One region of the Streptomyces sp. R44 genome, then DNA from elsewhere that is predicted to be linked to it. Evidence: riboswitches for the same ligand, from Rfam matches in the RefSeq annotation. Region 1 holds a riboswitch; the other holds the start of a gene.
What was found. Region 1 has a riboswitch for S-adenosylmethionine ahead of thrC (threonine synthase). Riboswitches for the same ligand answer to the same signal wherever they lie in the genome.
Positions count from the first base shown of each region.

Region 2: linked by a shared signal. The riboswitch ahead of AB5J54_RS02160 (IclR family transcriptional regulator) and the one ahead of thrC (threonine synthase) in region 1 are both predicted to bind S-adenosylmethionine.

Region 1 covers NZ_CP163444.1:4,758,723-4,762,926, forward strand. Annotated here, with positions in the region: gene AB5J54_RS22195 (hypothetical protein) at 1-1,225, opposite strand, end outside; gene AB5J54_RS22200 (glucosyl-3-phosphoglycerate synthase) at 1,299-2,267, opposite strand; SAM riboswitch class I at 2,421-2,565, shown strand; gene thrC (threonine synthase) at 2,559-3,866, shown strand; gene AB5J54_RS22210 (MoaD/ThiS family protein) at 3,881-4,159, shown strand.
Region 2 covers NZ_CP163444.1:415,111-419,314, reverse strand. Annotated here, with positions in the region: gene AB5J54_RS02170 (IS5 family transposase) at 1-685, opposite strand, end outside; gene AB5J54_RS02165 (thiol-disulfide oxidoreductase DCC family protein) at 718-1,110, opposite strand; gene AB5J54_RS02160 (IclR family transcriptional regulator) at 1,166-1,888, opposite strand; SAM riboswitch class I at 2,099-2,240, opposite strand; gene AB5J54_RS02155 (SMI1/KNR4 family protein) at 2,443-3,030, shown strand; gene AB5J54_RS02150 (YdcF family protein) at 3,085-3,675, opposite strand; gene AB5J54_RS02145 (DinB family protein) at 3,848-4,204, shown strand, end outside.

The sequences.
Region 1 (4,204 bases):
AGTCGAACGGGCCGATGTTCTTCGCCGTGATCGTGTACGTGAGGGTGTCGCCCGGCTTCACCTTCCGCGGGCTCGCCGTCTTGGTGATCTCCAGGTCCGGGACCGGTACGGAGAAGGCGAGCCCGGACGGCACGTAGGTGTCGCCGCTGGTGGAGAAGGTCAGGTCCGCCGAGGTCGCGCCCGGTGGGACGGCGCCGGCCGGGACGTCGAAGGCCTTGGCGTCGATGCTCAGGTTGTTCGTGAGCTTCGGGGAGACCGCGCCGTCGTCCTCGCCGACGAAGAAGTTGTTCGTGTTGCCGGTGTGGGCCTCGGTGACGTTCCTGCCGTCGACGAGGAACTTGTCGCCCGGGGTGTTCCAGTCCCCCTCGTACGCCGTCACGCTCGCGCGTACCGTGCCCGGGCCCCGGTAGAAGCCGCCCACGGTGATCGTGGTCGCCGGGGACGTCGAGCGCTGGAGGACGTGGCCGCCGTACACGTACACGTTCCGCCGCTCGGGGGCCTTCACCCGGTCCGGACCGGGGAACCTGTGGACGACGGTCAGGGACCAGCCCGCGACGCAGCCCTTGCCGCTCGGCGCCCAGAGGTTGCCGACCGCCACCCGCGCGTCCGTCCCCGAGACGCCCGCGAAGGCGGCGGTCACGTCCGACTCGCCCGTGTAGTAGTGCGGGCCACTGGTGTCGGCCGGGTCGGCGACCATGCTGTCGATCGACACCGGGGTCGCGGGACCCGCCCCGACCCTGATCACCGGGGCCGTCGTCGTCGGGTCGCCGGGGGAGCGCCCGACGTCCGCGCCCGAGATGTCGCAGCGCTTCAGCTGCGCGCCGCTCGGGCCCTTGTACGTGCCGTCGTTCCCGCCCCAGAAGAGGCGGGCGTACGCGACCTCGGCGCCCGCCGGGATCTTGACGTGACCGGTGCTGGAGCCGAAGTCGGTGGTCCCGAGGCCGGCCGCGTCGATGCGCCGCATCACGAAGGTGTTGTTGTTGTCCGAGCCCTGGCCGGAGGCCGCCGTCGCGCAGCGGGCCGCCAGGTCCGCCGGGCCGGCCGGGCAGCCCATGACCGTGTTGCCGATCGTGGTGAAGTCGCCGTACAGCGACGCGTCGTACCGCTTGCCGAAGGGCTCGACCACGTCCGCGGCGGCCGGTCCTGCCGCCGCGGACGCGAGCGAGCCCGCCGTGAGCCCGATGACCGCGAGCACCCTGCCCAGGTGATGTTGTCTGAAGCGCATAAAAGGGCAATTTATGCAAAACGGATCATCGTGGGGCGTTACGCCACGCGGCGGTGTGCCTCCTCCTCGGACGTCACGCCACGCGGCGCTGTGCGTACTCCGCGATCTCGGCCATCGGCGGCCGCTCCTCCGTGTCCACCGCGTACGTCCGCGGCTCGAAGCCCTTCTCGCCCCGCTCGAACTGCGTGAGCCGCGGCCGCACCAGATGCCCCCGCGAGAGCCGCAGCTGCGCCGTCCGGTAGATCGCCGCCGCCATCCGGCCCAGCGCCTGCCCGTCCTGGTGCCGGTGCTTGCGCACCCCCACGTCCACCTGCGCGAGCGCGTCCAGGCCCACCGTGTGCAGGGCGTCCACGAGCAGCCCCAGCTCCACTCCGTAACCGACCGGGAACGGCAGCCGTTCGAGCAGCGAGCGCCGGGCCGCGTACTCGCCGCCCAGCGGCTGCACGAAACCGGCCAGCTGCGGCCAGTGGAGGTTCAGCAGCGGGCGGGCCACCAGTTCCGTCACCCGGCCGCCCTGACCGGGGGTCTTGCCGGAGGCGAGCCCATCGAATTCAGTGCCGAACGGGCGGTCGTACATCGCCTTCACGAACTCCACGTCCGGGTCCGTGAGCAGCGGGCCCACGATCCCCGTCACGAAGTCCGCCGAGAAGTCCCGCAGGTCCGCGTCCACGAAACAGACCACGTCCCCGCTCGTCGCCATCAGCGACCGCCAGAGCACCTCGCCCTTGCCGGGGACGGTCGGTATGCGGGGGAGTATCGCGTCCCGCGCGACCACCCGCGCGCCCGCCGCCGCCGCGACCTCCGCCGTACGGTCCGTGGAGCCCGAGTCGATCACCACCAGCTCGTCCACGAGGGGGACGGACTCGGTCATCAGCTCGCGCCGGATCACGGAGACGATGTCCCCGACCGTCGCCTCCTCGTTCAGCGCGGGCAGGACGACGCTGACCGTCGTGTTCCGCTTGGCTGCGAGGATCCGTTCCAGCGGCCTGTCCGTCACCGACCAGGACCGCCGGGCCAGCCAGCGCTCCACCTCTTCCAGCACGTGATCTCTCTCCATCTCGCGGGTCGGACGGCCGGTCCAAGGTTCCGGGCCTTCGGTTACAGTCTTGAACAACGCGGATGCCCGATGCACGTCGGGGTGCCGCCCGCGTCGGAGCGCAGGAACGAAAGTCCACCGCGCTTCACAATCGAATACCGCTCATCCAGAGGGGCAGAGGGAAACGGCCCGTTGAAGCCCCGGCAACCCTCCAGTCGGTTACTCGTCCTCCAGCGAGGCTCCCGGCTAGGGAAGGTGCCAAATCCGTCTCATGGCGAAAAATTCGTCATGGGAAAGATGAGGAGAAAGGGCCTCGCCTCCATGGCTGTTCAGACCGTCGCACCCACCACCGTCGACCTCGGTCCCGCGTCCGGGCTTTCCTGTCGCGAATGCGGTGAAGTCTTCCCGCTCGGCCCGATCTTCGCCTGTGAACTCTGTTTCGGACCGCTCGAAGTCGCGTACGACCTTCCCACCGGTGACCCCGAGGCGCTGCGGAAGCAGATCGAGGCCGGCCCCGCCAACATCTGGCGCTACGCCCCCCTCCTGCCCGTCCCCGCCGACGTCGCCGAGAAGCCCAACCTGAACCCCGGCTGGACCAAGCTCGTCCAGGCCGACAACCTCGCCCGCGAGCTCGGCGTCGCCCCCGGAAAGCTCTTCGTCAAGGACGACTCCGGCAACCCGACCCACTCCTTCAAGGACCGGGTCGTCGCCCAGGCCCTCGAAGCCGCCCGCGCCTTCGGCTTCACCACCCTCTCCTGCTCCTCCACCGGCAACCTGGCCGGCGCCGTCGGCGCCGCCGCCGCCCGCGCCGGCTTCCGCTCCTGCGTGTTCATCCCGCACGACCTGGAGCAGGGCAAGGTCGTCATGGCCGGTGTCTACGGCGGTGACCTCGTCGCCATCGAGGGCAACTACGACGACGTCAACCGCTTCTGCTCGGAGCTCATCGGCGACCCGCTCGGCGAGGGCTGGGGCTTCGTGAACGTCAACCTCCGCCCGTACTACGGCGAGGGCTCCAAGACGCTCGCGTACGAGATCTGCGAGCAGCTCGGCTGGGTCATCCCCGACCAGCTCGTCATCCCGATCGCCTCCGGCTCCCAGCTCACCAAGATCGACAAGGGTCTGCAGGAGCTCATCAAGCTGGGCCTCGTCGAGGACAAGCCGTACAAGATCTTCGGTGCCCAGGCCGAGGGCTGCTCCCCGGTGTCGGCGGCCTTCAAGGCCGGCCACGACGTCGTACGGCCCCAGAAGCCGAACACCATCGCCAAGTCCCTCGCCATCGGCAACCCGGCCGACGGCCCGTACGTCCTCGACATCGCCCGCCGGACCGGCGGCGCCGTGGAGGACGTCAACGACGAGCAGGTCGTCGAGGCCATCAAGCTCCTCGCGCAGACCGAGGGCGTCTTCGCCGAGACCGCGGGCGGCGTGACCGTCGGCGTCACGAAGAAGCTCGTCGAGGCCGGGCTCATCGACCCGAACCTCACCACCGTCGTCCTCAACACCGGCGACGGACTCAAGACCCTGGACGCGGTGGCCGACACCTCTCAGGCGACCGCCACCATCCGCCCGAGCCTGGACGCGTTCCGCGACGCCGGCCTGGCGCTCTGAAAGGTAACGAAGACATGGCCGTGAACGTCCGCATCCCCACCATCCTCCGCACCTACACGGGTGGTCAGTCCGAGGTCCAGGCCGAGGGCGCGACCCTCGCCGAGGTCATCGCGGACCTGGAGAAGAACCACACCGGCATCGCCGCCCGCGTCCTGGACGACCAGGGCAAGCTGCGCCGCTTCGTCAACGTCTACGTCAACGACGACGACGTGCGCTTCGAGCAGGGTCTGGAGACGGCCACCCCGGCCGGCGCGGGCGTCTCGATCATTCCGGCCGTCGCCGGCGGGTGCTGAGACCCGTAAAGCGCTACCAGTCAGTACCAATTGCCCCTTCCGCGC
Region 2 (4,204 bases), 4.3 Mb from region 1:
AGCGTGTGGCGACCGCGCGGTTCCTCTTGAGGCGGTTGATCCCGCACTCGACCGCGTGACGCTCGCGGTAGTCGACCGGGTCGAAGCGTGGCGGCCGACCGCCGCGGGAGCCGAGCTTCTGGCGGTTGCGCGCCTGGTCGGCCTTGTCCGGGATGGTGCAGCGGCTCCCGCGGGGGCGCAGGTAGGCGCGGTTCTTGCGGGAGGCGTACGCCTTGTCGGCCCGCACCCGATGGGGGCGGACGCGCGGCCGGCCTGGCCCGAGGCGGGGCACGCGAACCTTCTCCAGCACGGGCTCGAACTGCGGCGAGTCTCCGCGCTGCCCTGCCGTGACCAGGATCGACATGGGCTTCTGTCCCTGCTCGACGGCCAGGTGCAGCTTGGTGGTGAACCCGCCGCGCGAGCGTCCCAGCCCGTGATCACGGGGCTCGGTGAAGATGCCGCCCGGCGGTTCCTTTTGCCGGTCGCCCTGCTTGCGGGCCCCGGCCGCATGCTGATGGGCGCGGCAGACCGTGGAGTCGACGTTCAAGTCCCACACGATCGCGCCCTTCGCGTCGGCCAGGGACTGGAACTGGGTGAGGATTCGCTGCCAGGTGCCGTTCCGCTGCCACCGGCGGAATAGGTCGTAGACCCGGCTCCACGGTCCGTACTCGACGGGGACGTCCCGCCACGGAAGAACCGAGATCATGCACAGCCCAAGATCCACTTTCGATACACGGCCTAGTCGGGTCGCGGGGCCGGGCGGTGGGGGAGAGCGCAGGCGGCGGTACCTCCCGGCATGCGGTGACGGTTGTTCGCGATGAGCCGGTACACACCGTGGGCCACCCACCGCACGGGAGGAAGCGTGAGCAACGCACCCGCCGCCGGCCACCCTCCGCCCGAGCTCAAGAGCACCTTCGCGACGGCCTGGGCGCCCCCGTACACGACACCGCCGGGCGTGACCCACAGCACTTCGTGCGAGGCCCGCGTCGACGTGACGCCGAGACCCTCCAAGTCCGCGAACTGCCAGGCAGTGGTCTCGCACCGGGGCTTCAGGCGTCGCTCGGCGAACCTCACCGAGGTGGAGCAGAATCCGCAGTCTCCATCGAAAACGAGCACAGGCTGATTTCGCATGACCCCATCATGCCGCGCGGGGAGCGGAGCGGCTGCCGCGGCTCCGTCCTTACGTTCAGGAGCGGCATACGACCTCGGTCAGGCGGTCGGCGGCGTCGACGGCGGCCTTCGCGAGCCGGGCGCCCGGGTGCCGGGTGAGGCGTTGGATCGGGCCCGTGACCGTCACGGCGGCCACCACCCGCTGCGACGGGCCGCGGACCGGCGCCGAGACAGAGGCCATGCCGGGTTCGCGCTCACCGATCGACTGGGCCCAGCCCCGGCGCCGTACGCCGCTCAGGGCGGTCGCGGTGAAGCGGGCACCCTGCAGGCCCTGGTAGAACCGCTCCGGCTCCTCCCAGGCCAGCAGGACCTGGGCGGCGGAGCCGACCTTCATGGGGAGTGTGGACCCCACCGGCACGATGTCGCGCAGGCCGGACGTCCGCTCGGCGGCGGCGACGCAGACGCGCACCTCACCCTGGCGCCGGTAGAGCTGCGCGCTCTCGCCCGTGGCGTCCCGGAGGGAGGTCAGGACCGGGCCGGCCGCGGCCAGCAGGCAGTCCTCGTCCGAGGCGGCCGAGAGCTCGGCGATCCAGGGCCCGAGGACGAACCGGCCCTGGATGTCCCTGCCGACCAGCCGGTGGCGTTCGAGCGCCGTGGCGAGCCGGTGGACCGTGGGCCGCGCGAGACCGGTGGTGGCGACCAGCCCGGCCAGATGGGCAGGGCCCGACGCCAGCGCGTCGAGGATCACCGCGGCCTTGTCGAGGACGCCGACACCGCTAGAAATATCCGAAATGTCCATGGAAAGGGGTACTCCAGTCTCGGCGCGCGAGCATGCCTCGCGGCGACCTCACCCGGGGGAGGGCAGGGGAAGGAAGGTGAGGGAGGGGGATGGTCAGCGGGAAAGGGCCGAAGACGTCGGCCGATATGCCGCGACGATCATGAGCTGGGTACGCGGAAAGCCCGGAACGGACAGAGCCGGGGCGAAGGGCAGCGTAGAGAGCACCGTGTCTCCTCATCTTTTCCCGCGCCACGTTGGCGCAGGCCGGAGTTGGCACTGATCCCGACGAGACGGCGCGAACAGGGAGCGCCGAGACGATCGGGGAGTTGCCGGGGCTTCGTAGGGCCGGTCCCTCCACCCCTCTGGATGATTCGCGGAGAACCATACAAGACTCCCGGGGCGAGCTGCCAGGGGGCCCCTGGTGACGCCATCGGACAGGCCGTGCCGCGTGTGCTGAACGCCGGCGCCTCGCCCGGCTGCCGGGGGAGCTCGTCCCGGCTCGTAGGGATCCCACCCGCAGGATGATCCCCGGCCGCCGCGCGATAGATTGCCGGCGACACGAGAAAAGAGCTCGCATGGACTCCCGCATCCCGCGGCTGCGACGCAAGCTTGCACGCATTCCCTACACGCCCCACCGAAGCCACTCCTTCGGCGAGGAACGGCACGCATTCCGTCTCGGCCCCCGCTTGCCCGAAGCCCGGGCAGACGCCTTCGAAGCCGAGAACGACGTGGAACTCCCGCGCCCCTACCGAGACTTCCTCACGAACATGGGCGGCACGGGTGCGTCCCCGTACTACGGACTGATCCCCCTGGAACGCTGCGCCCTCTTCACGATGAACCGCGCATCCGCCGACACGCGGACGAGAGGATTCCGTCGGGCCTACCGCCCCACACGCGAAGGCCACCTCTTCCTGCACGTCATCGAACGCGGCTGCAGCGACCTCGCCCTCCTCGGAGTGACCGGCCCGCTCACCGGGCGCGTCCTCATCGGCAACACCGACGGCTTCTGGGGCCCGAACGTCTCCTCGGCCCCGGACTTCCTCGCCTGGTACGAGCGCTGGCTCGACCACATGGCCGGCGGACAGGACAACCGAGCCCTGCTGCTCACCTCACCGCGGCTGCACGTCCACCCACAGCAGTACCGACTCTCGCCGAAGATCTGACCCCGGCCCGGGCCCGGGCCCTGACTCTGGCCCGGGAACGGCGGGGCGTGGGAGCTACCGCCTGCGTTCGGCCGCGGTGAGACCGCGCAGTGTCCACAGCCCGTACGCGGCAAGAAGCGGCTTGAGCAGCGTCCACTCCCCGAGGCGATAGTCGGCGGCGCGTACGAGCCTGTCGGCGAGATCAGGCCGCTGACGGCGCAGGTAGGCGCGCGCCTTGAGCGCGTGTGCGGGCTGGGACACGATCGCGATGCGCTCCGCGTCCTCGATCAGCGGGACCACGTGGGTGATGTTCTCCCAGGTGGTCCTGCTCCGGTCCTCGACGAGAACACGGCCCGTGTACCGCAGAACGGACCGCGCGTAGTCGGCCATCAGCTCGGCCTCGGCGGTGTCACCACCGACCGCCCCTCCGCTGAAGACGACCACGGAGTCGCCGCCGGCGTCCGCATCGACGGAACGGATCCCGGCCCGGACCCGCCAGCGGTTGATGAGGTTGATCGACTCGGACGGATTGCGGTAGCCGAGCACGACCACAGCCCGGGAACCGTGGCCGCCGGCCTCGACCAGGGTCCGCGACCAACGCCGGTTCAACCACTCACCCCAGGCCAGCACGGCGACTCCGGCGGCCGGCAACGTCCACGCTCGCATCGGCAACGTCCACGCTCGCATGACGGACGATCCTAGGCCCTGCCCGGCGGGTCACGCCGGGCCGTCGGCGCCGCGTCCCTGCGCGGCGCGGCGGGCCAGGAGCTGGGCGTAGGAGTCGGGTCCGTCGAAAACGCCTCGACATCGGTGGCCTCGATGAGGAACGCTGCGCGCGATGACCAGAATTGACGACACGCCGCCCGCGTGGGACGAGCGCACCCAGCTCACCACGTTCCTCGACTACACCCGTGACACGGCCCGCGCCAAGTGCGAGGGCGTCTCCGCGGAGAACGCCCGCAAGGCGATCCTGCCGAAGTCACCGCTGATGACCATGAGCGGAGTGATCAACCACCTCCGCTGGGTCGAGTACTACTGGTTCGAAGTGGTCCTCCTCGGCGGGGAGGACATCGGCCCCTGGACCGATGAGGACCCCGACCGCGAGATGCGTATCGCCGTCGACTTCCCGCTCACGCAGTTGCTCGACGAATACGCCGAACAGAGCGCCCGCTACCGCGAACTGGTCGCCGAGAAC